DNA from 4 places in the Pseudoalteromonas sp. NSLLW24 genome. Region 4 is predicted to be linked to each of the others. Evidence: predicted binding sites of a transcription regulator. Region 4 holds the regulator's gene; each other region holds the start of a gene.
What was found. The regulator MetJ, encoded in region 4, represses methionine synthesis genes. The targets are predictions, from matches to a motif close to TAGACGTCTAGACGTCTA.
Positions count from the first base shown of each region.

Region 1 (7,498 bases), on a different contig from region 4:
CGTCATATTGGTTCGTTTAGCGTAGTCTTCTACCTGATCCTTTTGTACTGCTGCTACTGCGTAGTATTTAGCTTCTGGGTGTGAGAAGTACCAACCTGAAACAGCAGCACCTGGCCACATGGCGTACGAGCTAGTTAGCTGCATGCCAATGCGTTTTTCGGTGTCGAGCAACTGCCAAATTTTCTTTTTCTCGGTGTGCTCTGGGCACGCTGGGTAACCTGGCGCTGGGCGAATACCTTGGTAGTTTTCGCGTATTAGCTCATCGTTTGCTAGGTTTTCGTCTGGTGCAAAACCCCAATACTCTTTACGTACTTTTTCGTGCAGGTATTCTGCAAACGCTTCTGCGAGCCTGTCGGCAACCGCTTTAATCATTATTTTGTTGTAATCGTCTTGCTGTGCGTCAAACGCATTCGCTAAGTCGTCTTCTTCTAAACCGCCCGTTACTGCAAATGCGCCAAAATAATCTGGTGTACCTTTGGGTGCTATATAGTCGGCTAGGCAGTAGTTAGCAAAGTCGGTTTTTTCGGTTTGCTGACGTAAATGACATGAGGTAGTTAACAGCTCTTTGCGTGTTTCGTCGGTGTATATTTCTATGTCGTCCCCAACGCGGTTAGCAGGGAATAAACCAATTACGCCAAGTGGTTGCAAACTGCCTGCTTTTTCAAGGTCGTCTAACATATCGTTAGCGTCTTTAAATAAGCTTTGCGCTTGCTCGCCTACTACTTCATCGGTCATTATGCGCGGGTATTTACCAGCGATTGACCACGTCATAAAGTATGGCGTCCAATCTATGTATTTACGTAAAGTGGCAATTGATACGTTTTTAAACTCGATCACGCCGAGCTTTTTAGGCACTGGTGGCGTGTAGTTATCCCAATCGAGTTGTGCTGCGTTATCGCGTGCGCGCTGGATTGTGACAGGCTTAGAGCGTGGTTTTTTACGTGCTTGTTGCTCGCGTACTTTTACATATTCAGCTTGGGTTTTTTCTAAAAAACCAGGCTTATGCTCTTTTGATAATAAATTAGATACTACACCTACCGCACGGCTGGCATTACTTACATACACTACGCCTTTGTCATATTGCGGCTCAATTTTTACTGCGGTGTGCGCTTTAGAAGTAGTAGCTCCACCAATTAACAGCGGCAGTTCAAAACCACGGCGTTTCATTTCTTTTGCTACGTGTACCATTTCGTCAAGCGATGGGGTAATTAAGCCCGATAATCCAATAATATCGGCTTTTTCGTCGATTGCGGTTTGTAATATTTTATCAGCCGGTACCATTACACCTAAGTCGATTACTTCATAGTTATTACATTGCAGTACCACGCCTACAATATTTTTACCTATGTCGTGTACGTCACCTTTTACGGTCGCCATTACTATTTTACCGTTAGTTGAGCCTTCTTCTTTTTCAAGCTCAATGTATGGGTCTAGGTAGGCTACGGCTCGCTTCATTACGCGCGCCGATTTAACAACTTGTGGTAAAAACATTTTACCTGCCCCAAATAAGTCGCCTACCACGTTCATGCCGTCCATTAACGGCCCTTCAATTACGTGAATAGGTTTAGCTGCTGCGGCGCGGCATTCTTCGGTATCTTCATCTATAAAGGTAGTAATACCTTTAACAAGCGCGTGCTCAAGGCGTTTTGCAACAGGCCATGTGCGCCACTCTAAATCTTCTACTCGCTCGGCTTGCGCCATACCCGAGTATTTTGGTGCAAGCTCTACTAAACGCTCGCCTGCGCCTGAGTCGGTGTTAAGTATTACGTCTGTAACGGCTTTACGTAGTTCTTCTGGTATATCATCGTAAACGGCTAGTTGCCCCGCATTTACAATACCCATGTCCATACCAGCTTGAATAGCGTGATATAAAAACACCGAGTGAATGGCTTCACGCACGGGGTTATTACCCCTAAACGAAAACGATACATTTGATACACCGCCCGACACTTTACAGTGCGGCAAATTTTGTTTAATGCGGCGAGTGCCTTCAATAAATTCTACGGCGTAGTTGTCGTGCTCTTCAATACCGGTGGCTACGGCAAATATATTAGGGTCGAATATAATATCTTCTGGCGCAAAGCCAATGTCTTCTACCAATATTTTATAACTGCGCGCACATATTGCGAACTTACGGTCTGCCGTGTCGGCTTGCCCGTCGGTATCAAACGCCATTACAACAGCGGCTGCACCAAAGCGTTTTATTATTTTAGCTTGGCGAGTAAACGGCTCTTCGCCCTCTTTTAACGATATTGAGTTAACAATAGCCTTGCCTTGAATACACTTTAAGCCTGCTTCTATTACTTCCCATTTTGAGGAGTCGACCATAATTGGTACGCGAGAAATATCAGGTTCTGAGGCTATTAAGTTTAAAAACTTAACCATGGCGGCTTTTGAGTCCAACATGGCTTCGTCCATGTTTATATCAATAACCTGTGCGCCGTTTTCTACTTGTTCGCGTGCCACTGTTAGCGCGGCTTCAAAGTCTTCTTCCATGATTAAACGTTTAAACATGGCAGAACCCGTTACATTGGTACGTTCGCCGACATTAGTAAATACTGCTATTTGTTGGGTCATGCTGGCTCCTTAATTTAAGTTACAGGCTTCAAGGCCTGATAAACGCATGCGTACTTCAAGCTCTGGTAGTTGGCGTGGTTTAACGCCCGCTAAACCTTTTGCAAAAGCGCGAATATGCGCAGGCGTGGTGCCACAGCATCCGCCTACTATATTAATAAAGCCCGATTTACCCCAATCGATAATTTCAGTTGCCATATCGCCCGCTTCTAAGTCGTATTCACCAAACTCATTTGGTAAGCCCGCATTAGGGTGTACCGATGTAAAGGTTTCGCACACGCGCGATAACTCTTCTACATACTGGCGCAGTAAATCAGGACCAAGCGCGCAGTTTAAGCCAATCGAAATAGGCTTAATATGGCGAATAGAATTATAAAATGCTTCGGTTGTTTGCCCCGAAAGCGTACGGCCAGAGGCGTCGGTAATAGTACCCGAAATCATAACTGGTAATTTACGCCCTGCTTGCTCAAAGGCTTCTTCAACGCCAAACGAGGCGGCTTTTGCGTTAAGGGTGTCGAATATAGTTTCGATTAGTATTAAATCGGCGCCGCCTTCCATTAATGCAAGTGTTGATTCAATATACGCAGTAACCAGCTTGTCAAAGGTGACATTTCGGTAACCCGGATCGTTTACGTCTGGCGAAATTGAACACGTTTTAGATGTCGGCCCTAAAACACCGGCTACATAACGTGGTTTTTCTGGCGTTTTAGCCGTAAATTCATCACAAATGGCGCGTGCTAATTTAGCCGACTCTAGGTTTATTTCACGACTTAGGCTTGCCATGTCGTAATCTTCCATCGAAATAGTGGTCGAGTTAAACGTATTGGTTTCGATAATATCGGCGCCCGCTGATAAAAAACCACGATGAATATCAGTGATTAAATCGGGCTTGGTTAGGCTTAATAAATCGTTATTGCCTTTAATTAATACATGCCAGTCTTTAAAACGCTCTCCGCGATAGTCTTCTTCTTCTAGCTTATGATCTTGGATCATGGTGCCCATAGCGCCATCTAAAATTAAAATGCGTTCTTTTAATGCGGCGCTTATTTCGGCTTGCTTATTATTTGTAGGAGCGTTATTCGGCATAGTTGTTAGTCCTCACGTCTTGGCTAACTAAATTAATATCATACGGTGTGGTTTGGTACACGTAGTAATTTAACCAGTTCGAAAAAAGTAAAAAAGCATGGCTTTGCCACGTTTTTGAAGGTTGTTTGGTTGCATCGTCATCCGGAAAGTAATTTTCGGGTTTTGGTGCATTAGGGCTTTTTTTACAATCGCGGTCGTATTCTGCTTTTAGCGAGTCGGCGTCGTACTCTGGGTGACCGGTTATAAACACTTGGCTACCCGATTTATTTTTAAGTAAGTAAGCCCCTACTCGCTCAGAACCAGCCAGTACAACTAGCTCATCACAGGCGTTTATTTTATTTATATCAATGTGGCCATAACGCGAGTGCGGTACTAAAAAGGTGTCGTCGAATCCGCGAGTCAGTGCGCCGTGATCAAAGTAACATTGGTGAGTAAATACGCCACACAGTTTGTCGTCTTTTAAATCGCGTTTTAAATTGTAACGGTGATATAGCGCTGCATGTGCTGCCCAGCACGAAAATAACGTAGAGGTAACGTGTTGCTCAGCCCAATCAATAATGACTTTTAACTCATCCCAATACGCTACATCGTCGTATTCTAAATGAGCAAGTGGCGCACCGGTTACAATTAACGCATCGTAATTGTTGTCTTTAACCTCAGAAAAATAACGATAAAAGGTATCAAGGTGCTCTTCTGAGTTGCTACTACTGCGGTGAGTGTCGAGGCGCAGCAGCTCTACGTTTACTTGCAAAGGCGAGTTGGCAAGCAAGCGGATAAACTGAACTTCGGTTTCTACTTTATTAGGCATTAAATTTAAAATAGCCAAACGCATTGGGCGTATTTCTTGCGTTTTTGCACGTGTTTTTGGCATTACAAATACGTTTTCTTGACGTAAACGTGCAATTGCCGGCAACTCGTCTTTTACTGTAATTGGCATACTTTACTCCTGCTCATAAAAACCGAAGCTTAATTATGAACTGAAAGTAAAAAATATCAACCTCTAGATGTATAGATGTCTAAATGAAATTTATTCATTCTATTAAATTAGGATTTACCGAGGTGGTATGTATGAGGAAAAACGCCTCTATTATAAAATAACCTGCTTTAATATTTTGAAGTAGCGCTACTAAAAACGAGTAGCGCATATACAGTTAAAAACGGTAAACCACAGATAAATTAAGTGCGTAAATATCGCCTTCATCTGTATCAAAATATTGGTATTCAGCGCTTAATTGCCAGCGTTGAGTTAACCTAAAGTCAACGCCAGTTCCATACGTTACGCCGCCTTCGTCGTAGTTTTGCTCAGTTATTAACGTAGAATTTGTATCTGTACCAGTTATTGATTCTGCAAGGTTTTTTAAGTCGCCTTCATTGTAACTTAATTTATTTCTACCATAGCCACCAAATAAAAACACATCAGCTCGAGATGAAATTGGATAATTAGCTTTTACAAATATACTTGTTTGCAAATCAAGGCTTGAATCGATTTCGCTCTTAATGAATTCTGAGCTAAGCGAACCGTCCTGTGGGTTCTGAGTATAAACAATTCCGTTTAGAGGAGTTGACTCATCATTTAACCCAAAACCTATACGCCCTTCTAATGCAAAGTATCGCGAAAACTGATATCCAAACCGGCCATAAAGCGTTGTAAACTGTATGCTATCACTCTCGTATACATCAATTTGCGTAGACCCTATCCCTATTCCTTGGTAATAACCATTTACGTGGAGTATGTCTGCTTCGCTCGAAAATGAGTATAAACCTAAAAGTAACGCTCCTAACTTTGTAACTATTTTCATGTTCATTCCTTTAAATCTTTGTAATATTTAATAATGTGATGTTTAACAACAAACTAAGTGTGGCCTGCCTATATAACTTGCTTATACTTTACAGCTTGTAAATATACTGTACCACTTTTGTTAAAAATGGAATGTATTTGAACAATATAAAACAATAGATTACAGAATTTTACATAATAGAAATCCTGTAATAGTAGTGTTTTAAACGAGCAATCAAAACAAAGTACCGCTTAGGTAAGCGTATTGTTCTATACAGCATTCGTTGACTGTTTCACCTGTCAGCCACTACAATACAACATTGAAATTTTTATTATTATTTGAAGGCTTTCCTCCATGGTTTTACCTGATAAATTTATATTCTCGATGAGTCGAGTATCTAAGGTTGTGCCACCTAAGCGCACTATCTTAAAAGATATTTCGTTACACTTTTTTCCTGGTGCTAAAATTGGTGTGCTTGGTTTAAACGGTTCTGGTAAATCTACGTTACTACGTATTATGGCCGGTGTTGACCAAGATTTTGAAGGTGATGCACATCCTCAGCCTGGTACAAAAATTGGTTATTTACCGCAAGAGCCTGTTTTAGACGAAAGCAAAACAGTTCGTGAAATTGTTGAAGAAGCTGTTGGCGAAGTTAAACACGCACTTAAACGTCTTGACGAAGTGTATAACGAATACGCCATGGAAGACGCTGACTTTGACGCACTTGCAAAAGAGCAAGGCGAACTTGAAGCTGTTATTCAGGCGCACGATGGTCATAACATCGACAACGTTTTAGAGCGTGCTGCTGATGCACTTCGCCTACCAGAATGGGATGCTAAAATTGAGCACCTTTCAGGTGGTGAGCGTCGTCGTGTTGCTATATGTCGATTATTGCTTGAAAAACCAGACATGCTTATTCTCGATGAACCAACTAACCACTTGGATGCTGAGTCGGTTGCATGGTTAGAGCGCTTCTTACACGATTACGAAGGCACTGTTGTGGCGGTAACGCATGACCGTTACTTCCTTGATAATGTAGCGGGTTGGATATTGGAGCTTGACCGTGGTGAAGGTATTCCATGGGAAGGTAACTACTCTTCTTGGCTTGAACAAAAAGATGCGCGCTTACAGCAAGAACAAAAATCTGAAAAAGCACGTCAAAAATCAATTGCGCAAGAACTTGAATGGGTTCGTTCAAACCCTAAAGGTCGTCAAGCTAAGTCAAAAGCACGTATGGCTCAGTTTACTGAAATGCAGCAGTCTGATTACCAAAAACGTAACGAAACTAACGAGATGTTTATTCCACCTGGCCCACGTTTAGGCGACCAAGTGCTTGAAGTAACTAACCTTCGTAAGAGTTTTGGCGATCGCGTTTTAATTGACGATTTAAGCTTTAGCATGCCAAAAGGTGCCATTGTGGGCATTATTGGTGCTAATGGCGCGGGTAAATCAACGCTGTTTAAAATGATCAGTGGTGAGCAAAAGCAAGACAGCGGTAGCATTACCGTTGGCGAAAGCGTACACCTTGCTACTGTTGATCAGTTCCGCGACGGTATGGACGAAAGCAAAACTGTTTTCCAAGAAATATCAGACGGCCAAGACGTACTAAAAATTGGTAACTTTGAGTTCCAAAGCCGTGCGTATGTAAGTCGCTTTAACTTTAAAGGTAACGATCAGCAAAAGTTTGTTAAAGACCTATCAGGTGGTGAGCGTAACCGTTTACACCTTGCTAAGTTATTAAAAGCTGGCGGCAATGTGTTACTACTCGATGAGCCAACCAATGACTTGGACGTTGAAACACTACGTGCACTAGAGAACGCTATTTTAGAGTTCCCTGGTTGTGTAATGTGTATCTCGCATGACCGTTGGTTCCTTGACCGTATTGCTACGCACATTTTAGATTACCGCGACGAAGGTCAAATTAACTTCTTTGATGGTAACTATACTGAATACGAAGAGTGGCTTAAAAAGACACTAGGTGCAGCAGCAACTGAACCTAAACGTATTAAGTACAAAAAAATTGGTTAATATTTACTGTAGCTAATTTATTACAGTAATAC
Region 1 covers NZ_JADYWQ010000003.1:150,562-158,059, reverse strand. The annotation lists gene metH (methionine synthase) at 1-2,577, opposite strand, end outside; gene I6E72_RS03985 (homocysteine S-methyltransferase family protein) at 2,587-3,660, opposite strand; gene I6E72_RS03980 (homoserine O-succinyltransferase) at 3,650-4,597, opposite strand; gene I6E72_RS03975 (outer membrane beta-barrel protein) at 4,812-5,459, opposite strand; gene ettA (energy-dependent translational throttle protein EttA) at 5,793-7,466, shown strand.
Region 1: a site for MetJ is predicted at 4,662-4,679, ahead of I6E72_RS03980 (homoserine O-succinyltransferase). Genes of this name have one in related genera too.

Region 2 (7,498 bases), on a different contig from region 4:
TAACTTTTCTAACTCTTTATATATTTTAAAAACTTCTCCTATTATTGAATTACTTTTAGCTCCAAGGAGCTTTGGCATCCTATGAAATAGTGATCCTCTTCGTTTGTAATCCAAGCCAGGATAGTGCGATATAAACTCGTTTTTATTATTAACTACGCAATCACACTTTATTTCTGAGCTTCTCATTTTTGAGACTGTATTGGTATAATAATCAGCTCTCAACTCGTAATTATGAATTGCGTCTTCTAACTCTTCTAAAATACAAAGCAAACGTTTAGTTTTCGTGCCTATTAATATTTCTAAGTATGTACTCATAGAAAAAATATTAGCAGCCTGTGCACTTAGCTGATGGTGTCGGGCAGAAACTTTTTCTTCAAACAGCTTTAATTTATTCTCAAGCTCTTGGATTTCATGGATTACTTCGGGTCTTTTTAAGTCTTCTTTAGCTTTACGATCCAACTTAGCAAATAGTAAATAAGCCTCATCGGCCATCTCAAGAATAAAGTTAGGCAAAGGTTGTACCTGTTTAATAAAAAACTCTCTAAACTCTTTAACACCTTGATTATGCCTAAATAATATAAATTCTCTTACAGCAACAAGAGCAGCTACAACTGTAGCCATTCCACCAGAAAAGCTTCCAAAGTTTGCTAAAATATTACTAGACTCTCCCTTTACTGATAGAATTATAAATGAGCCGTATAAAAGAGTTGCTATTGAAAGCCAAAGAGCGAGCCAAAAGAAGTAATTTATATAAAGTCGACCTACTTTTACTTTTAGATGCTTAAGCATTTAACATTTCCTTTATATAGACATCTAGTAACATAACACAATCTCGGCTTCCCCTCATGAAAGCAAAGTGTCAAATCTTGACTTCATACATCATAATTTTTGACTGTTAGCTTCACACTCTGAGCCGCCATACAGATAATATATACGTCGTCTGACTATAAAACCTTACTTTCTCGTTCATTTTGGTTTAAACCGATTTACTCATGAACAAACTGTACGGATCTAGCTCATAATCACCAAACGGTTCGCATTCTTTAAAACCAAACTGAGTATAAAGCTTTTGTGCGGGTAAAAATGCTTCAGCAGTGCCGGTTTCTAAACTTAACTTTTTATAGCCTCGCAAGGTCGCTTGCTCAATAATATGCGTAAGTAACTTAGCGGCTATGCCTTGGCGTAAATAGTTGCTTGATGTGCGCATTGATTTAATTTCGCCTTCGGTCACATTTAGTGCTTTTAAAGCGCCAACACCCGCTAAATTATTATCAATCCATAAGCTATAAAAAGTTATATCGGGCTGAGTGAGTTTACTCACATCAAGTGCATGTACGCTCTCAACGGGTGAGTGCTTTAACATATCGTTATGGTGCACTTGTAGTAACTTTATAACGTGTGGGTTTGAAAGCTCACCTATTCTAATATCCATTTATACCTCGTTTAAATTTTAAGCTTTAGGGCTTAAATTAAAACCCTAAAGTAAATAGCTATATTTAGGCTGCTAGTTTCCACACTACAAACGCTACTGCAAAGCCTACTAAATACACTAGTCCTAACCACGTTAAGCTACGTAATGGCACGCTGTGCTTTATAGCAGGCTCTGATCGCACAAGGCTAAAATTGAGCCATGCAAATACAGGCGTTGTGACAAATGAAAGCGTCATTGCAAACGTAAGCATGGGGCCAAGGGCTGATTTAAAAAACAAAATAACGGCCATACCGGCAAGTGCCTGTAGTATTAACCAAATATTTAGGCCGTGTTTGGATTGCTTAAAGCCAAGTAGTTTATGAGACTCGTTAAGCGTGCGGGCGTAGCCATCTAGCACGGTGAGTGTAGTGCCAAACATACATAAAAAGGCGATTGCTGATACAAGCGGCCTTGCCCACTCGCCTATTGTTAATGCGTACATATCAATAAGCTGCTTGGCAAACGCGACACCGCCGAGTTCTATACTACTGGTTTGCCCGTACTGCACTAATACACCTAAGCTAAAAAATACTAAGGCTAAGCCTGCTGTAAGCCAGTAACCTACGTTAAAATCGAACAAGCCTTGGCTTTTAGACACTGTTTGTTGCGCTTGTTTTTCTTTTAGCCATAAAGAACTTAATGCAGATATTTCGATAGGGGCAGGCATCCAGCCCATTAAAGCCACCATAAAGCTAAGCATGGCAAGTTCATACGGTGAAGGCCCTATGTAATCAGCAGGTGCCATTGGGCCGTTACTAAATGCAATGGCAAGGGCAATCAAAGTAGCGAGCGTAAGCAGCCCCATAATGCCTTTGGCAACGTTATCTAGCGCTTTAAAGTGCCCAAGTAGCAATATAACTAAACATACCCCCAACAGCATCCAACAAAGCAAGGTTACTTCAATCACAATAGGCAGCGCGTAATGCAGTAAGCTTGCGGTAAGCAGTAATACACCGGCAGTATTAACTACAGCAGCTACAATGTTTAAACCAATAAAGCTGTAAAAGTAAAACGGGCCTTTGCTTTTATAGCCCTCCACTAGGCTATTTTTAGTAGCGAGTGTGTATTCCATCCCAAAGCGAAAAAACGGGTACTTTAAAACATTAACAACGAGGATAAGCCAAAATAATTGCCAGCCAAATATTGCCCCAGCTTGCGTAGAGGCAACTAAGTGAGATCCGCCAATAGCGGCTGTTGCCATTAGGATCCCAGGGCCAAGCGCACCTAGTCGAGACTTCCATACTGCTTTTGTTGTGTGCATTAATTTCTCAAAATATGTGTGTTGTGTGTTCTTTTTATTAATTTTTATAATTAATAAACTGCAAGAACGCATAACTTACCTAAATTACAGGCAATAAAAAAGAGCCACACGGCTCTTTTTTACAATACTTTGTGACTAAATTTTATTTAAGATCCATCTCTTGGATGATCTCGTGTGCGATTTCAGGTGTAGTGCTAACAGGCTTTTCGTGTAAGTTTGCTTTTATCTGCCCTTTTCGATGTTTTAGTGCCGCATCGAGTTTTTTAGCTGCGCTTGCAATGGCTGGGTACATAACTTCGTTTTCCCCTTTTACCGATATGCGCGTGCCTTCGTAATTAGTGCTAATTTCAGCTTGGATTTTATGATGCTCTTTAGACAAAATAATATCGAGTGCAATAAGCGATGGAAAATGGCTCTCGATTTTTGAAAATTTTTCGTTGATGTGCTCTCTAATAGAGTCAGTAACTTCAACATGGTGACCAGAAAGATTAATTTTCATAGGGTATCCTTTTATTTGTTACCTCATAAATAGTATTGGGGGCTATTTAGATTAACACAAGGAAAAAAGAGAGATATTTGAGGTTTATTTGCGGTTTTTGGTGATTTAAATCATGCGTTGCGCAAAGTTTATGCAAAGCCCATGTTGCATGGGCTTTCAGACGTCTAGCTGTATTGATTAATCTGTGTACGAACAACAGTAGTCAGCAAAATCAGATACTTTTACTTTAAAGCTTACATTTGCATCAACATTAAACGATTCACCTGCGTTAAATGTTTTCCACTCACTCGCCTCTGGTAATAAAATATCCCATTGGCCAGCTAAAAGCTCCATGCATTCTTTTTGGTTTGTATCAAAAACAAACTCACCTGGTTGCATAAAGCCTAACGTTTTCGCTTCGCCATCACCTAAAATAACGGTACGGCTTGACACTTTTCCGTCAAAATATACATTGGCTTTTTTTACTACACTTACGTTATCGAACTTTGGCATTTTTAGCTCCTGCTATTAATTTAAGATTATTATTTATAAATTTTATCGCACTACCTTGCCTGATAGCTTACTTTCTTGCAAGGAAAGCAGCATTGATCAAGGTGAAGTTGCTTCATGTAAGGGCATAAAAAAACCCGCAACATGTGCGGGTTTTTCAATTACTTACTTTATTTAATCAAAGCGATTAAAAAAGCTCGTTTGCTTTGCTTACAATGTTTGCCACTGTAAAACCAAAGTGCTCAAACAGCTCGCCTGCAGGCGCCGACTCACCAAAGGTAGTCATACCTACTACTGCGCCGTTTAGGCCTACGTACTTGTACCAGTAGTCAGCAATACCTGCTTCTACTGCTACGCGGCGTGAAACAGATGCCGGTAATACGCTTTCTTTGTATGCTGCGCTTTGATCTTCAAAGGCATCAGTACATGGCATAGATACAACACGTACCTTTTTACCTTGGCTGCGTAGTTCGCTTGCTGAATCTTGTGCTAGTTGCACTTCAGAACCTGTTGCAATAAAGATAATCTCTGGGTTGCCGTCACAGCTAAGGATGTAACCACCCTTCTTAACATCTGCTAATTGCTGTGCGTCACGGGCTTGTTGCTCAAGACCTTGGCGAGTAAAGATTAACGATGTAGGACCGTCTTTACGCTCAATAGCTTGTTGCCATGCAATTGCCGATTCAACTTGGTCACATGGACGCCAGTTGTATAAGTTAGGCGTTAAACGCATGCTTGCAATTTGCTCTACTGGTTGGTGAGTTGGACCATCTTCACCTAGGCCGATTGAATCGTGCGTGTATACAAAAATGCTTGGTTGCTTCATTAATGCAGCCATACGTACGGCATTTTTTGCATATTCAACAAACATTAAGAACGTAGCACCGTAAGGAATAAAACCTTTATGAAGGGCAATACCATTCATAATTGCCGACATACCAAACTCACGTACACCGTAGTAAATGTAGTTACCGCTTGCGTCGTCGTGCGTTAAACCTTTAGAGCCATCCCAAATTGTTAAGTTTGAGCCTGCTAAATCGGCTGAGCCACCCATGAATTCTGGTAATAACGGACCAAATGCGTTTAATGCATTTTGCGATGCTTTACGAGACGCTGGGTTTGCAGGGTTTGCTTGAAGTTGCTCAATGTACGCTTGAGATTTTTCAGCCCAATCGCCAGGAAGTTCATTGTTAATACGACGCTTGTATTCTGACGCTAGCTCTGGGTATGCTTTTGCGTATGCTGCAAATTTTTCGTCCCAGCTTGATTCAAGCTGTTGACCTTTTTCTTTGCTATCCCATTGTGCGTAAATATCATCAGGAATTTCGAACGCATCGCCAGTCCAACCTAAGAATTCGCGAGACGCTTTAATTTCGTCATCACCTAGTGGTGCACCGTGACAATCGTGGCTACCAGATTTATTAGGTGAGCCGTAACCAATAATTGTCTTACAACAAATTAGTGATGGCTTATCGGTAATGCTTTTAGCTTCTGCAATTGCAGCACTAATAGCATCGCTATCGTGGCCATCAACACCACTAATTACATGCCAACCGTATGCTTTAAAGCGAGCCGGTGTATCATCTGTAAACCAACCTTCTACTTCGCCATCGATTGAGATGCCGTTGTCATCCCAAAATGCAACAAGTTTACCCAGACCTAATGTGCCTGCAAGTGAACCTGCTTCATGAGAAATACCTTCCATAAGGCAGCCATCGCCCATAAATGCATAGGTAAAGTGATCAACAATATCGTGACCTTCACGGTTAAACTGTGCAGCTAGCGCTTTTTCAGCAATTGCCATACCTACGGCATTTGTGATCCCTTGACCTAGTGGGCCCGTAGTAGTTTCGATTCCTGGTGCATAACCATATTCAGGGTGACCTGGTGTTTTAGAATGCATTTGACGGAAGTTTTTAATTTCGTCCAGTGGTAAGTCGTAACCACTTAGGTGCAATAGAGAATAGATAAGCATTGAACCGTGGCCGTTTGAAAGAATAAATCTGTCACGGTCAGCCCACTCTGGATTCGTTGGGTTATGTTTTAGATAATCGCGCCATAATACTTCTGCGATATCAGCCATGCCCATAGGGGCTCCAGGGTGGCCAGATTTGGCCTTTTGTACTGCGTCCATTGACAAGACGCGAATAGCATTTGCAAGTTCTTTGCGAGATGGCATGAATTCTCCTACCTTATATGTGTATTTGCGCGGGTATTTATGTGTTTGTTTATGTAACCAAATAACTTGGATACTGTTATATATCCATTCTTACTTATTGTGGGGGCGGTGTGCAATTAAAAACCCCAGAAAAGGCAGCATTATGAATTTTTTTTGAGACTAGAACGACATTCGTAATTTTATTTAGACGTCTAGGCGTAAAAACACTATGCAATGCGTTTTGTTTTCGATAAAATACGCCCCTTAATTTTTTAGCGCTAATACCGACATTTGTGAAGCGCAATATTTGTGAGCAGAAATACAATGGCAAAACATTTATTTACTTCTGAATCTGTTTCTGAAGGTCATCCGGATAAAATCGCCGATCAAATCTCTGATGCGGTACTTGATGCAATCCTAGAGCAAGACTCTCAGGCTCGCGTAGCGTGTGAAACTTACGTTAAAACCGGTATGGTTATGGTTGGTGGTGAAATCACTACTAGCGCATGGGTTGATATCGAAGAAATTACACGTAAAACAATTCGTGACATTGGCTACACAAATTCAGACATGGGCTTTGATGCCGATTCATGTGCAATTTTGAACACTATTGGTAAACAGTCTCCTGACATTAACCAAGGTGTTGACCGTACTAGCCCAGAAGAGCAAGGCGCTGGCGACCAAGGCTTAATGTTTGGTTACGCATGTAACGAAACAGAAGTACTAATGCCTGCTCCAATTACTTACTCACACCGTTTAGTACAGCGCCAAGCGCAAGTACGCAAAAGCGGCGAGCTTAATTGGTTACGTCCAGATGCAAAATCTCAAGTTACTTTTGCATACGAAAATGGCAAACCTGTAGGTATTGATGCTGTTGTACTTTCTACTCAGCACAGCGAAGACATTTCGCAAAAAGATTTAGTAGAAGCTGTGATGGAAACAATCATCAAGACGGTACTCCCTGCAGAGCTTATTACAAGTGCAACTAAGTTTTTCATTAACCCAACAGGTCGCTTTGTAATTGGCGGACCAATGGGTGACTGTGGTTTAACTGGTCGTAAAATCATTGTAGATACATACGGTGGTATGGCTCGTCACGGTGGTGGTGCATTCTCTGGTAAAGATCCATCAAAAGTTGACCGTTCAGCAGCATACGCTGCACGTTACGTTGCTAAAAACATTGTTGCTGCTGGTCTTGCTGACAAGTGTGAGCTACAAGTTTCTTACGCAATTGGTGTTGCAGAGCCTACTTCTATTAGCGTTGAAACGTTTGGTACAAGCAAGCTAGAAGAAAGCCGTTTAATCGAGCTTATTCGTGAACACTTTGACTTACGTCCTTACGGCTTAATTCAAATGCTTGATTTAGAGCGCCCTATCTACCTTCCTACAGCGGCTTACGGCCACTTTGGTCGTGACGAATTCCCTTGGGAACGTACAGATAAAGCAGACGCACTTCGCGCAGCTGCTGGCCTTTAAGCCAAAATTGTTGTAGTAAATTAAAAACGGCCCTTTTAAGGGCCGTTTTTGCATCTAAAACTTATTCGCTATATTGTTTGTAGCGCGTCTACAAAATAACTATTAAATCGACCTCGAATTCTTTTGTACTTTAGGTATATACTC
Region 2 covers NZ_JADYWQ010000003.1:47,633-55,130, reverse strand. The annotation lists gene I6E72_RS03555 (hypothetical protein) at 1-789, opposite strand, end outside; gene I6E72_RS03550 (GNAT family N-acetyltransferase) at 977-1,432, opposite strand; gene I6E72_RS03545 (NRAMP family divalent metal transporter) at 1,497-2,672, opposite strand; gene hpf (ribosome hibernation-promoting factor, HPF/YfiA family) at 2,875-3,231, opposite strand; gene ppnP (pyrimidine/purine nucleoside phosphorylase) at 3,409-3,723, opposite strand; gene tkt (transketolase) at 3,908-5,899, opposite strand; gene metK (methionine adenosyltransferase) at 6,203-7,354, shown strand.
Region 2: a site for MetJ is predicted at 6,084-6,101, ahead of metK (methionine adenosyltransferase). Genes of this name have one in related genera too.

Region 3 (7,498 bases), on a different contig from region 4:
CAATCCTATACTTCCTCCTCAAACACCTCTGTTTTGTCGCCACGTAGCTGAAACTAACAATACATTATATGTTAATGATGCAAGTAATAACGATACATGGAATACCCTACCAGAAGTAGTTGAAGACGGTGTTGAATCCTACCTAGGTTTACCTATTCATTGGCCTGAAGGCGAAGTGTTTGGCACGTTATGTTTAAAAGACACTAAAATAACAAGCTATACCGATGAATATTTTGAACTCATAGAACAACTACGCGATTTGATTGAAGACGACCTAGCGCTTGTGTATAGCTATGAGCAAATGCGCGAAATAGCCATGTTAGACTCATTAACGAATATTTATAACCGCCGAGCACTTAACTTATTAGCCCAGCAAAAACTTAACTTAGCGCTACGTTTAGGCTTTGACGTATGCTGTTTGTTTATTGATATAAACGACTTTAAAAAATTAAACGACACCTTTGGTCATGAGGTGGGCGACAAAGCCTTAATTATATTGGCAGATACGCTAAAAACGCATTTAAGAGATGCTGATATAGTAGGACGCTTAGGTGGCGATGAGTTTGTTGCAGTAATGCAAGTAAGCGATAAGAGTAAAATTAACTACATTATGGATAAAATTTCGACTGAGTATTCAAAAGCTTTACTCAAAGAAGACGTTTGCGATTTATCGCTTAGTATTGGTTATAGTTTTACTAATAAACAAAAGCAGCCCTTTGAAGCGCTATTAAATGATGCAGACCACGCAATGTATAAAAATAAACAAGCGTATAAGCTCGCTAAAAAAGCACAATAATAAAAGGAGGTTCGTCATGACTCATGCCACACAAACTTGGTTGGTTTCTTCTGCGATGGGTTTTATTTTTTCCTTAGCAATAATAAGCTTATTTGAAACGTCCCTAGCATTAGATTTATATCTAATGAGGGGATAATTTTTGGTGTTATGTGCTCCTCTATGGGGTTTGCCTTAAAAAGGCTTGAGAGTAATAACCAAAAACACCTTCAATAAATAGCTTAAGCTACAAATTTTCACTTGTATTTATTAATTAATTTTTCAAAGAACGGACATAAAAAAGCAAGCCATGAGGCTTGCCAAGAAGGGTGTTAATTAGCTCTAACCTAGCTTTTAAGCTATTAGCTTTTCCGCAAGGTTCAATTCCATAATGGCTTTTAATAAACGGTATAAATTAATTGACGCGTCAATTTCTTCTTTACGGTTTGTTAAGCTTTCAATATTTAAGCCCAGCGGTACATCTAAATGCGCACAGCTTTTAAGTATTAAGTCGAGGTTTTCGCGGCAAATACGGACTGATTCGCTTAATGTATTGTTTGCATCAAGCATGCGCCATTTAGTTGCCTCTGGCACTGAGATACCCAACCATTGCATAAACTCTAAGGTTTTTTCGCCTCCGCACGGGGTAAACGTTAATATAATACGTTGAGGTGTAATCCCTTGTGCTTTACATGTACGTGCGTAGCTAGTAATTAGCTCTATAGTCGCTTGTGCATCGTAAACAGCTTGCGATATAAAAAACTGACAACCTTGTGCTGTTTTTTCTATTAATCGTTCGTGCTCATTTCGTTTACTTGAATGGCGCTCGGCAATCGTAACGCCACCTAAAAAGAAATCATCTGATTGCTCAGCCATTGCTTTATAAGCATCTGGCAGGCTTAGCTTTATATCGCCTATTGATGACGGGCTACCTACTAATACAACATTTTGTAAATCGTAGTCGTTTTTAGTTTCACTTAGCCAATCTTTAAATTCGCCTACGCCACGCTGCGCCACACTTTTATAAGTAATTACATCTTGTGCAGATAAATTACGAAGTAAATGGCTGTATTCACGCGGATCAACGGTTTGTTTAAACGCAAATGGACGGTCTTGATTAGTTCGGCTGCTTTCGTCTTGAATGTCGTAAATTATCACGCCGTCGTATTCAATTTCGTGTAAGCGACCTAATAGCTTTTCTGCAATGATTTTTAATTGCGCTTTATCGGTGCCAATTTTAGGCGGGGTAGTACCAATAAGATAAACACCTTGGTTGGTGTCCACTATCTTCTCTTTTAGTGATAAAGCCATAATCCTCATTCCAGCTAAGTTTGTTTTGATGGATTTAATATAGCAGCCATTTAGACGTCTAGATAGATTTATTTAGTGAAAGTTTTTCAACTAACATGATGTTTATTCATAGTGCTTGTTCCCATTATTTATAATTGACACAGTTGTTTACATAATAAATTCCCTTGGGGCTCTTATATTTATTGGCTTTGGGGCATAATCGAGGGTGAGTTAGTGTTAAATCTGACAACAAATTTGCTCAATTTAAAAAGGGACAACAATGAAATTTAAATTATTAGCAACCAGCTTAGCGGTATCGCTGGCGTTAACGGGTTGCGCCATGCAACAAAACCAAAGCACGCAAACAACAGCACAACAAAAACAAGTAAATAAAGCTGATGATCGTGTTTTTTCGCAAGATTATTTAATTGAAGAGCTAGAAAACGGCTTACGTGTAATGGTTGTTAAAACCGATTACCCTGATGTAGTGTCGCTGCAAATTCCGGTATCGGTTGGATCGCGTAACGAAGTTGAAGAGGGCAAAACAGGCTTTGCTCACTTTTTTGAACACATGATGTTTAAAGGCTCACAAAAATACCCTGAAGATGTGTATTCAGACATATTAAAAAATTCAGGTGTTGATAACCGCGCTTATACAACAAACGATTTTACAAACTACCATTTAAACTTTTCAAAGCAGCATCTTGATAAAGTACTTGAGCTTGAAGCTGATATTTTTCAAAACTTAACCTACACCGAAGAGCAATTTAGAACAGAAGCACAAACGGTAAAAGGTGAGTACTTAAAAAACAACGCGAGCCCAATTCGTAAATTATTAAGCGCTGTACGCGAAGAAGCGTTTGATAAGCACACGTATAAACACACCACTATGGGCTTTTTTAAAGACATAGAAGCCATGCCTGACCAAATGGCGTACGGTAAAGAATTTTTTGCTAAATTTTATAAGCCAGAGTATGTGTCACTTGTCATTGTGGGCGATGTAGAGCCACAAGCAACAATGGCAATGGTTAAAAAGCATTGGGGCAGCTGGAAAAAGGGTAACTATGTTGCTGACATTAAAGCAGAGCCTGTTCAACAAGCACCAAAATATTTGCACCAGCAAGATGAAGCGCTACCAGGGCATTGGTTACTTGTATCCTACAAAGGCGCTGCGTGGGAGCCTGCTAAAAAAGACAGAGCGGCGCTTGATTTAATCTCACAGCTTTATTTTTCAAGTAATTCAGATTTATATCAAGAGCTAGTGGTCGACAAACAAATTGCCAGCCAAATGTTTACCTATAACCCTGAGACTAAAGATCCGGGTTTATTACACGTATTTGTTAAAGTAGAAAACGCAGACGATTTAGCCACTGCGCGCGATGCCATTAACCGCACTTATGCAAAAGCACGCACTGAGCTTGTTGATGAACAAAAGTTGAGTGATTTAAAATCGAACCTTAAATACAGCTTTATTAATGGCTTAGATTCGTCGCAAGCGATTGCATCAACCCTTGCCAGCTACATGCATTTTGAGCGCGATCCTGAGGTTATAAACCAGCTGTATAAATCGGCAGATAACATTACCAGCGCAGATATTAAAGCCGTTGCTAATAAATACTTTACTGATAACGCACGTACCACATTAACGATGTCGGCACTTGATAAAGCGCCAAGTTTTGAGCAAGAAGTTGATTTAAATGCGCTTACTGCAAAGCTTAAACAAGCACCTGCGGCACCTGTATTTAAAGTGCTTGATAAAACGAATAGCTCGCCATTAATTGATGTTAACTTTTTATTCAATACCGGTGCGGCTGCCGACCCACAAGGTAAAAAAGGTGTTGCTGCGTTAACTGCGGCTATGCTTGCACAAGGTGGCTCAGAGGCGACAAGCTATAAAGATATTCAAAAAGCACTTTATCCGCTTGCGGGTAGCTTTGGCTATCAAATAGATAAAGAAATGCTGTCGTTTCAAGGGCGTATTCATAAAGATAATGCGGCGCAGTGGTATACACTTGTGAGCGATCAATTACTAAATCCAGGTTTTAGAGATGACGACTTTAAACGCCTTAAAAAAGAAATGATCGACGGCATTAAGTCAGGCTTAAAAGCATCTAACGATGAAGAGCTAGGCAAAGAAGTGCTATACAGTGCGCTTTACAAAAATCACCCTTACGAAAGCTACAACTACGGTGATATTTCGGATTTAGAAGCGTTGACGTTAGATGATGTTAAAGCGTTTTATAACAGCGAGCTTACGCAATCTAAACTCACGGTTGGCTTAATTGGGGCTGTGCCTGCAAAACTTAAAGCTAAAATGATGAGCGATTTTGCAACGCTACCAAAAGGTGAGCAAAGCCGTTTAAGTATTCCTGATGCACCAGCGCTTAAAGGTCATCATGCAACTATTGTAGAAAAGTCGGCGCAATCGACAGCGGTATCGTTTGGTTTTCCTATTGATACAATAAGAAGTAGCGAAGACTGGACAGCCCTTTGGCTTGTGCGTTCGTACTTTGGTGAGCACCGTAGTTCTAACAGCTTTTTATATGAGCGCATTCGTGAAACTCGCGGCATGAACTATGGCGATTACGCATACATTGAATACTTTCCACGTGGTATGTTTCAAACCAAGCCTGATGCAAACCTAGGGCGCTCTGAGCAAATATTTCAAGTGTGGTTACGCCCACTTCGCTCTAATAACGATGCGCACTTTGCCACACGTACCGCCTTGTTTGAGCTAGATAAGCTAATTGAAAATGGTATGAGCGAAGACGACTTTGAAGCTACGCGTAACTTTTTAATTAATTTTGTGCCGCAAATGGTGGCAAGTCAAAACCGCCAATTAGGTTACGCGCTTGATAGCGAATTTTACAACACAGATAGCTTTGTAAGTTACGTAACTAACAAACTTAAAACGCTAACGCTTGCTGATGTAAATCGCGTTATTAAAGTAAACTTACAAACAGACAATGTTCAATATGTGTTTATAACCGCAGACGGCGCTGATATGCAGAAACGTTTAGCGTCTGAGCGAACATCACCAATGGTTTATAACACTAATAAACCTGCTGAGTTGGTTGCTGAGGATAAAGTGATTGCCGATTATAAATTAGCAATTCCTGCAAAAAATATTGAAGTGGTAAAAGTTGAAAAAGTATTTCAATAATTTAAGTGGTTTTTAATGGTTGGAAAGTGCCCTAACTTATGGGGCACTTTATATCTTTAAGGACTCTGTAGTAGGGTCCTTTAATTAATGAAACGCGCATCATATATTTTGATGGCAATACCAATAATCATAATTATTAAACTAATGAGAAGTAATATATTTATTCCACGCTTTTCTTTATTTTTTAATTCAGAGTCATCACTCATTTTGAATTCCTCATTTCTATTTGTTTATGTAAAAAATCAATAAAACTAAATATAGCTTAGCTCGGTATAATGAACAAACTTAGCTTAAATCCTAATTAATTTAGCGTTTTTTTTACGCCGTCAGCTGTACGTCAGTCCGTATTTTTTCATATGACAGGTGAGCTTTCGTATGTTGCTAGCTTTTGATTTTTATTAATTTACTATATTTTAAGTATGTATTGGTAATTTTAGCTACTGTCGTATAACTTAATCTAAAAAATGGGTACGTATTTGAAATATCATTTCTGGGTGCTAGGGCGTGTTGAACTCTGTGGATTGAAATTTGTTCAATCTAGGGTCGATTTAATCGCGGCGCGAGGTTTGTAACCTAGTGGGCTCGATAACTGCTCCTGCGTTATTCTACTGACTTACATCCCTGTAAGAATAAGTAAAAACCGAACAAAGCTTCCGCGTCCTGCTCACGCCTCTTATCTACATCCGTGTAGGCAACAAAGAGTTAATCGTCCCTAGTTATATCTAATAACCAGAACAAATAACTAAGGGATTAACACCTTAGGCTTTAAATCCGTTAGACTTGGGAAAAGGCTATTTTATATCAACTTAAGGCAGTGCAGTATTATGCGTCATGCAATTTGGCAACAGCTTCGCGACGAAGCTAACGATGTAGTAACACGTGAACCATTATTAGCAAGTCATGTTTATTCATGCATTTTGAATCATGATTGTTTAGGTTCGGCATTGAGCTTTATTGTTGCTAATAAGTTGGCTGATGCGGTGGTATCGGCATTTACTATCCGAGAGCTGTTTGACCAAGCATTTGTAAAATGTGACCGTATGCTATCTTTTGTTGCTGAGGATATTAAAGCGGTAAAAGACCGCGACCCTGCATCAGAAACCTATCTTACGGTTATATTAAATCTAAAAGGTTTTCATGCTATTCAGGCGCACCGTTTGGCTAATTGCTTGTGGCAACAAAACCGCAAAGAGCTAGCGCGCTTTATTCAAAGCCGTAACTCTGAAGTGTTTGGGGTCGATATTCACCCAGCATGTAAAGTGGGTAAAGGCATTATGTTTGACCACGCAACCGGTATTGTTATTGGTGAAACAGCGGTAATTGAAGATAACGTATCAATTTTGCAATCTGTAACGCTTGGCGGTACAGGCAATGAGCAGGGTGATCGTCATCCTAAAATTAGAGCGGGCGTATTAATTGGCGCTGGCGCTAAAGTACTTGGTAATATTGAAGTAGGTGAGGGCGCACGAATTGGTGCGGGCTCAGTTGTACTTAGCAATGTTCCACCACACACAACCGCTGTTGGCGTACCCGCTAAAATTATTGGTCGACCGGATTGTGAGTGTCCGGCGCAAAGTATGAACCAAAACTTTTTAGCAAATCCTGAGCCTGAAAACGAATCGCACACGAGTGCAATGCTATAAGTAATCATAAAACTTAAAAGGAATTAACATGAACAAGAATAGTTTATTGGCTCTAGGGATTGGGTTTATTGCGGGTGTAGGTTTAACTTGGGGCTACTTTAATGCAGCTTCAAGTCATCCAGAATCTGTTAAGTCGCAGCCAAGTTATGAAAAACAGCAAAAGCTTCATACTGAACAACAAAGTAATGAGGTATTAAGTAATGCAGACTCTGCAGTACCTGAGCAAGTCGCTAGTATAGAGCCCGCTGAAGATACGCCTCCAACCTATTCAGAAACCCAAATGCTTGATGAACTACCTTTAGAAGAGCAAGTAACTCAGCTTAAGCAGCAACTCGCTGAGCAGAAAGCGACAGTTAAAAGCATTTTAAAGCAAATGAGAGGTCCTTCAGATTTTGAGAAGATCTTACGTGATAAATTTGAAAAGCAAACGCGTGACGAAGAATGGGCTTATCGTACTGAAATGGCATTACAAGATTTTTTATTAACAGCTGATTTAGCGATTATACCCGATGTTGTTAGTGCAAAATGTAAAACGACGATATGTGAATTTGAACTAGCCGCACCCGCTGATAACGACACATTTGATAATTCTCAATGGCGAGAACTAAACGACAAGTTGATGAAGCAAGA
Region 3 covers NZ_JADYWQ010000002.1:12,389-19,886, forward strand. The annotation lists gene I6E72_RS01705 (sensor domain-containing diguanylate cyclase) at 1-796, shown strand, start outside; gene I6E72_RS01710 (methylenetetrahydrofolate reductase) at 1,127-2,083, opposite strand; gene I6E72_RS01715 (M16 family metallopeptidase) at 2,343-5,225, shown strand; gene I6E72_RS19835 (hypothetical protein) at 5,306-5,431, opposite strand; gene cysE (serine O-acetyltransferase) at 6,050-6,868, shown strand; gene I6E72_RS01725 (hypothetical protein) at 6,897-7,498, shown strand, end outside.
Region 3: a site for MetJ is predicted at 2,127-2,144, ahead of I6E72_RS01710 (methylenetetrahydrofolate reductase). Genes of this name have one in related genera too.

Region 4 (7,498 bases):
ACTAAAGCCCAGTGCTTTTAACTCCGTTAATGATGACTTACCTGATTGCGATAACTGCTTTAATAGGTTGAGCTGTGTTTTAGCTTTTAATGACGGTACTTTTGCACCTTTTTCTGTCAGGGCAACCATATTAATACTGGTTTTATCAGGCGATTCACCTTGGCGAAGTGCACCAGGTAGCGCTATATGAATAGTTTCGCCTAATGGATAGCAATAATAGCGGGCAGTAAAGCTAAGGAGTTCTAAATGCTGGGCACTTAAAATAGGGGCGTCGTCTATTACCTCTATAATATTTTTAATTTTATTTAAAGGGACGTCGGTACTGCTTTTAATACCCAGAACAACCGCTACTTTTTTTTGATTACCAAAAGGTACCAAAACCCGCATGCCAGGTAGTAAAGGAGTTGATAAGCCACTGAGCTGTTCTTCTATTTTATAATCAAAGGTGCGTGGAAGCGGAACTTTAATAGCAACTTCAACAAAACTCATAACAACTCAACCCGTAAAATTAATGCTGTAATGTACTAAAAATAACGCTAAAAACCTACTAGCAATAGTGCTTGAGAAAGAGATTGTTCACTTTTTTGGCAAAAATATAAATAAATACTTGTGTGGGGGGAGGTTGTTGGATAAAATCCGCCACCAACAAATTTGTTTTAACGACGTATGGTGCCAAACTCCGGGTTTGGAGAGCGATGCGGCCTTAACTAGAGGTTCCTATGAAAGAAGGTATTCACCCTAAGTACGAAGTAATTTCTGCAACATGTTCATGTGGAAATAAATTCGAAACTAGCTCAACTCTTTGTAAAGACATTCACTTAGACGTATGTTCTGCGTGTCACCCGTTTTACACTGGTAAGCAAAAAGTTTTAGACACTGGCGGACGTGTTGATCGCTTCAACAAGCGCTTCGGTGCACTTGCCAGCAAGAAGTAATTATTGCTGTTTAGTTAAAAAAAGCACCTTAGGGTGCTTTTTTTGTGCCTAAAATTTGTTATTTATTATCTTAAACCAACCTACATAAATCTTTGAGCAATTTAACGAATTAAATTGCACCATAACGTCGTTAAAAATTTTTTATTTAGAACAACTAGATACAAAAATTTTTGCCTAGTTCTAGCGTAATTTTCTTAACGTTAAATAGACCCCATATATAAGCAGATTGGTATTATTTCGTTGATTTTAACTATCCCCTCCTTTTGCATAACTATTTCCTATTCTTATTCTGAGTATGCATAATCCTTTACAGACAAATCGATAGATATTCTCTATATTTTAAATAGTACAATTTTTAACTAGGTTGATAAAAGTAGCTAACGTGGGCTTATCTGTTTTTAAAGTAGGGTAGTAGGCTGTTATTCTAAGTTTATGCTGTTACTTTAAGTATACATTTTATAAGATTTTGATAGGTATAATAGCACCTTAAAACTTACTTTTTAGGTGAATTTTTATTTATTAAATGTCGATATAATCCTGCAAAGTTACTGAAAAACCTATTAAAATTAAAGGATATAGCATATAACAGGATAGACCTGATATTGCTTGGAATTTAAAAATAATAAGGGTATCGTACCCCAAGACTCCATCTCTCACTTTAACTTAAATTGCAGGATACCATCGCGTTATGTCTGACTTTCGTGAACAAGCACTACATTACCACTCACATCCCGTACCAGGTAAAATTAGCATTGAGCTTACAAAACCAGCTGAAACGGCTCATGATCTTGCACTTGCGTATAGCCCAGGTGTTGCCGAACCTGTACGTGAAATAGCTGCAGATCCTGCAAATGCTTATAAATATACTGGTAAAGGTAACATGGTTGCGGTTATTACTAATGGTACTGCAATTCTAGGCCTTGGTAATTTAGGTCCTTTAGCGTCTAAGCCTGTAATGGAAGGTAAAGCATTATTGTTTAAACGTTTTGCAGGGCTTGATTCTATCGATATTGAAGTTAAGCACAAAACAACAGAAGACTTTATTAATACGGTTGCCAATATTGCCGACACATTCGGTGGCATTAACCTTGAAGATATTAAAGCACCAGAGTGTTTTGAAATTGAAAAAGCATTAATAGAGCGTTGTAGCATTCCTGTTTTTCATGACGATCAACACGGTACTGCCATTGTAACGGCTGCTGGTATGTTAAATGCGCTAGAAGTACAAGGTAAGTCAATTGAAGATGCAATTATTGTATGTTTAGGTGCAGGCGCTGCCGCTGTTGCGTGTATGGAGCTGTTAATTAAGTGTGGTGCACTGCGTGAACACATTTATATGCTTGACCGCAAAGGTGTTATTCATACCCGCCGCGATGACTTAAATGAATACAAACAGCTTTTTGCTAATAATACCGATAAGCGTACATTGCAAGATGTAATTGCAGATGCGGATGTATTTGTGGGTGTTTCTGGCCCTAACTTATTAGCGGCTGAAGATTTAAAGCTAATGGCTGCAAAACCAGTTGTGTTTGCATGTTCAAATCCAGATCCTGAGATTGATCCTGCACTTGCGCACGGCGCACGCAACGATTTAATCATGGCAACAGGGCGCTCTGATTACCCTAACCAAGTTAATAATGTTTTATGTTTCCCGTTTATTTTCCGTGGTGCACTTGATGTACGTGCAAGTGCTATTAACGATGAAATGAAAATTGCTGCAGTAGGTGCTATTCGAAGTATTGCCAAAGAGCCAGTACCTGCAGAAGTTTTAAAAGCCGCTGGAGTAGATAAACTAGAATTTGGTGCGCAGTATATTATTCCAAAACCAATGGATCCACGTTTACTGCCGCGTATAGCAAGAGCTGTTGCACTTGCTGCTATTGAGTCAGGTGTTGCACAAATTGAGCTACCTGAAAACTATATGCAGTAAATCTATACAATAAAATTTAGACATAAAAAAACCTCAGTAATTACTGAGGTTTTTTTGTCTTTGTAATATTTATTCTTCGTTTAAAACGGGTACTTCTAGACCCATTTCTTGCATTATTTTTTTAACTTCTTCTGGCACTTTTTCGGCGTTATCTTTACGTAAGTCATCGTCATTTGGTAAAGGTTGGCCAGTAAAAGCATGCAAAAATGCCTCACATAGCAATTCACTATTTGTAGCATGGCGAAGGTTATTGATTTGACGACGTGTACGTTCGTCAGTTAATACCTTTAATACATTTAGCGGGATCGAAACGGTGATCTTTTTAACTTGCTCTGATTTTTTACCGTGTTCTGCGTATGGGTGAATATACTCACCATTCCATTTAGCCATAAGATGTATCGTTGCCTCAGATTATTAATTTCTCACACGGTATAAAAAGCGTGTAAATATGCGTGAAATTCTATCGATTTAAAAAAGATAGTCAAATAATAGATACCGATCTATCTTAATAAGCCTATCGTAGGTGTAAAGATAAGCACACTTTTGTGAGCTAAAATGTGTTATTCGCAGAGGCCCCTTCTACTTTTAGCCATCTAGAGCTTTAAAATACTTTGACTTATCAAAACGGATAACTTACTCTTTTAGACGTCTAAACATCCAAATTAATCAGGTGACGAATATGAGCGAAAAAAACAAAGCGACCATTGCTGTACGTAACGGCGTTGATGCTGATAAACATCATGGTGCGGTGGTACCGCCAATTTATTTATCGACTACTTATTCGTTTGCCGACTTTGATACTAAGCGTGAGTATGATTATGGTCGTAGCGGTAATCCTAATCGTGATATTTTAGCTGAGACGCTTGCTAAGCTTGAAGGTGGCGCTCGTGGCATAATTACAGCTACAGGCATGGCTGCCGTGCATTTAGCTACTCAGCTACTTAATAGTGACGATAGGTTAGTAATTCCACATGATTGTTATGGTGGCAGCTATCGTTTATTTACATCTTTACAAAAACGCGGACTACTAAAGCTCGAAATATTAGATTTAACAAAAGAAGAAAGCCTTCAACAAATTTTAGTAATTAAACCAAAGCTTATTTGGATAGAAACCCCAAGTAACCCAGTACTTCGTTTAACAGATATTAAAGCGGTTACCGATGTGGCTAAGCAATGCGGTGCATTGGTGGCTGCAGATAACACGTTTTTGTCGCCTGCCTTACAAAACCCTATTAAGTTTGGTGTAGATATTGTGGTGCATTCAACCACTAAATACATTAACGGACACTCAGATGTAGTAGGCGGCGCTGTTATTGCAGCAACACAAGAGTTAGGCGATGAGCTTGCTTGGTGGGCTAATAACATTGGTATTACGGGTGCGCCTTTTGATAGCTATTTAACGCTTCGTGGTTTACGTACTTTAAATGTGCGCCTAAGGCAGCATCAAGAAAATGCACTGGCAATAGCTAAGTACCTTGAAAGCTCTGAATATGTAAGCCAAGTTTACTACCCAGGTCTTGAGTCACATCCTCAACATGAGCTGGCTAAAGCACAGCAACTTGGTTTTGGTGGCATGGTTAGTTTTGATATTAAAGGCGATATAAATGACGCTGCAGCATTTTTAACTAGCCTTAAAACGTTTAGTTTAGCTGAGTCACTAGGTGGCGTAGAGAGCTTAATTTGTCACCCTGCAACTATGACGCACGCAGGTATGGAGGCAACAGCACGTTTAGAGGCGGGTGTGGGCGATACGCTTATTCGTATTTCGGTAGGTATTGAAGATATACACGATTTAGTCGCTGATTTTGAACGAGTGTTTGAACTTGTAAAACCAGGGCAAAATAAAAATGTTGGCCGTGTAGGCAAAGGAGCAGGCACTTCTGGTGGTAACGTTAAATTAAGTGCAGCTCGTCCGGCGCTTTGGTGATTAATATGGTTAACTGTATACATAAATTTGGTGGATCGAGTTTAAGCTCAAGTGAGCGATACCAAAGCGTAGCAAAAATAATAATTACACATACTCAACCGGGTGATTGTGTGGTGGTATCGGCTGCGGGTAAGACAACCGATACGCTAGTATTACTTTGGCAAAGCTATCAAAAACAAGATACTCAAGCAGTAGCTGATATTTTACTGCAGTTAAATAACCATCAAAGTGATTTAATAGAGCAGTTATTAGAAGCTGATTTAAAACGAAGTGCACTTAAAACACTAAATACCGAGCTTAGCTATATTGCAGAACTTGCTCAAGCTGAGCAGCTAAAAGAGGCTGCATTACTTGCACATGGCGAACTGTGGTCAGCACGTTTACTCGCTACTTATTTACAGCAGCTAAATATTGAGGCATGCGCTGAAGATGCACGTACTCTTTTTACCTTAAATGATGGCGAATTAATGCATGCGCAAAATGCGCAGCAATGTGGGCAGTTAATTTTGCCTAATAAAATAAATGTTGTTACTGGGTTTATTGCCGCAGATATCAAAGGCGAGACAGTAACGCTTGGCCGAAATGGGAGTGACTACAGTGCAACACTACTTGCAAATTATTGCAATGCTAAGCAAGTATGTATTTGGACTGATACACAGGGAGTGTATAGCACTGATCCTCGAAAGGTAAAAAAAGCGATTAAATACGGCAAAATTTGCCGTGGACAGGCTAATTTATTAGCTCGTTTGGGTAACCCTGTATTACATGCAAAAACACTATCGCCACTTAAAAACACAGATATTAAGCTAGCTGTTCGCAGTAGTTTTGACGTACAAGCAAGTCCAACAGATATAGTCAAAGAAGGTTCAGCGAAGAAAAAGCGCTTTATAACCACGTTGCAAAATGTTGACCTATTAATGGTTGAAGGATTAAGTGAAGGTGAGGTTGCAAGTGTTAGTCAGCTTATTCAGCATAGCCTTCATCACTTTAACCATAATGGTGAAGTGTATTTAGTAGTACCTGCAGCACAAACTTATCTGGTTATTAATTATTTTGCGGGTAGGGCAAATATTAGCGAGTCAAATTTAAACGGTTGTGCAATTGTAGCGCCTGAGCAAGACGTTAATACATTAAGCTTACAAGCATTAGATTTATTAAAACTCCACAGCATAAAACCTCGTTTTGTCCATCAAGATACTGGCTATGCTTTATTGCTTACCGATCAATTTATAGATAGTGATATACAAAGTGCCTTACACGATAAGCTAATTAATAAAGGCCAAGAAATCGCAATTATAGTTGCGGGGCTTGGTAACGTTGGCGACGTTTTTATTAAACAGTTATCGGCACAATTTGAGCGTTTATCGGATGACTTTGGTATTAAATTAGTCGGTCTAATTCGCTCTAAAAAAATGCTGTTTAATGCAAGTGGTATTAATACACAGCAATGGAAAACTCAATGGCAGCATGAGGCAAATAGCTATCAATCTGCAGATTTACTGAATGCTATAAATGAGCTCGATTACGAGCATAAAATTGTAATTGATATTACCGCAAGTGAACAATTTAGCTTGTTATATCCAGACTTTGTAGATAGAAACTGTCATTTAATTAGTGCTAATAAATACGCTGGAACAGCACCTACTACTTGGTATAAAGCACTTCGTAGTAATATTACAGAACGTAATTTACATTGGCGATATAACACCAGTGTAGGCGCTGGCTTACCTATTAACTTTGCTTTGGCTGATTTGCAAAATAGTGGCGATAAAATAACACGTATAGAAGGTGTTTTCTCAGGCACGCTTTCGTGGTTATGTAGTAAATATGATGGAACAAGGCCATTTTCTGAGTTGCTACTGGAAGCTCAGAAAATGGGATTCACAGAGCCAGACCCTCGCGAAGATTTATCTGGGCGAGATATGCAGCGTAAGCTACTTATTTTAGCTCGAGAGCTAGGTGTTGAGCTTGAACTTGACGATATTAGTTTATCGGCATTGATGCCAGATGAACTTGCGCTGGGAAGTTGGGATGACTTTTTAAATAAAAAAGCACAGCTAGACGCGTTCATCGAAGAGCATGCAGTGACAGCAAAGTCTAAAAATTCAGTACTTAGATATACGGGCTTGTTAGAAATCACACAAGGTGAAGTAATTGCTAAAGTGGGAATAGCGTATGTGCCTAATGGCGATGCGTTAGCAAACCTTACACCAGGCGATAATATTTTTGTAATTAATAGCAAATGGTATAGCGATAACGCATTAGTGATTCAGGGGCCAGGAGCGGGTAGGGAAGTGACCGCTGCGGGTGTGCACTCTGATTTATATTGGCTTGTTCAAAACTTAAAATAAACATTTGGTTTAAACAAAAACGGCAGCTTAAATAAGCTGCCGTTTTTGTATTACATACATATTACTAAAATAGCTCTTCTTCTGTTTTAGTGTCTTCTTCAAATATATCGTTAGGCTGAGATAGCACATACTTTGTAGGTGCGGTGCCTTTTTCAAAATATTCAAATCGACTTGTGTAGTCATTTTTATGGCTAAGTAAGCCTGTAGCTAAATCAATACGAATAGAAACGAGTCCCTCAGGCGGCTCAATTGGGGCTTCAGGCTTGCCTTCAAGTGCCGCTTTCATAAATTCAACCCACGCTGGCTGCGCGGTTTTAGCGCCAGATTCCGCACCTGATATTTGGCTGCTATCTAG
Region 4 covers NZ_JADYWQ010000007.1:24,794-32,291, forward strand. The annotation lists gene priA (primosomal protein N') at 1-489, opposite strand, end outside; gene rpmE (50S ribosomal protein L31) at 720-935, shown strand; gene I6E72_RS09020 (malic enzyme-like NAD(P)-binding protein) at 1,624-2,865, shown strand; gene metJ (met regulon transcriptional regulator MetJ) at 2,935-3,255, opposite strand; gene metB (cystathionine gamma-synthase) at 3,545-4,792, shown strand; gene metL (bifunctional aspartate kinase/homoserine dehydrogenase II) at 4,798-7,143, shown strand; gene I6E72_RS09040 (penicillin-binding protein 1A) at 7,208-7,498, opposite strand, start outside.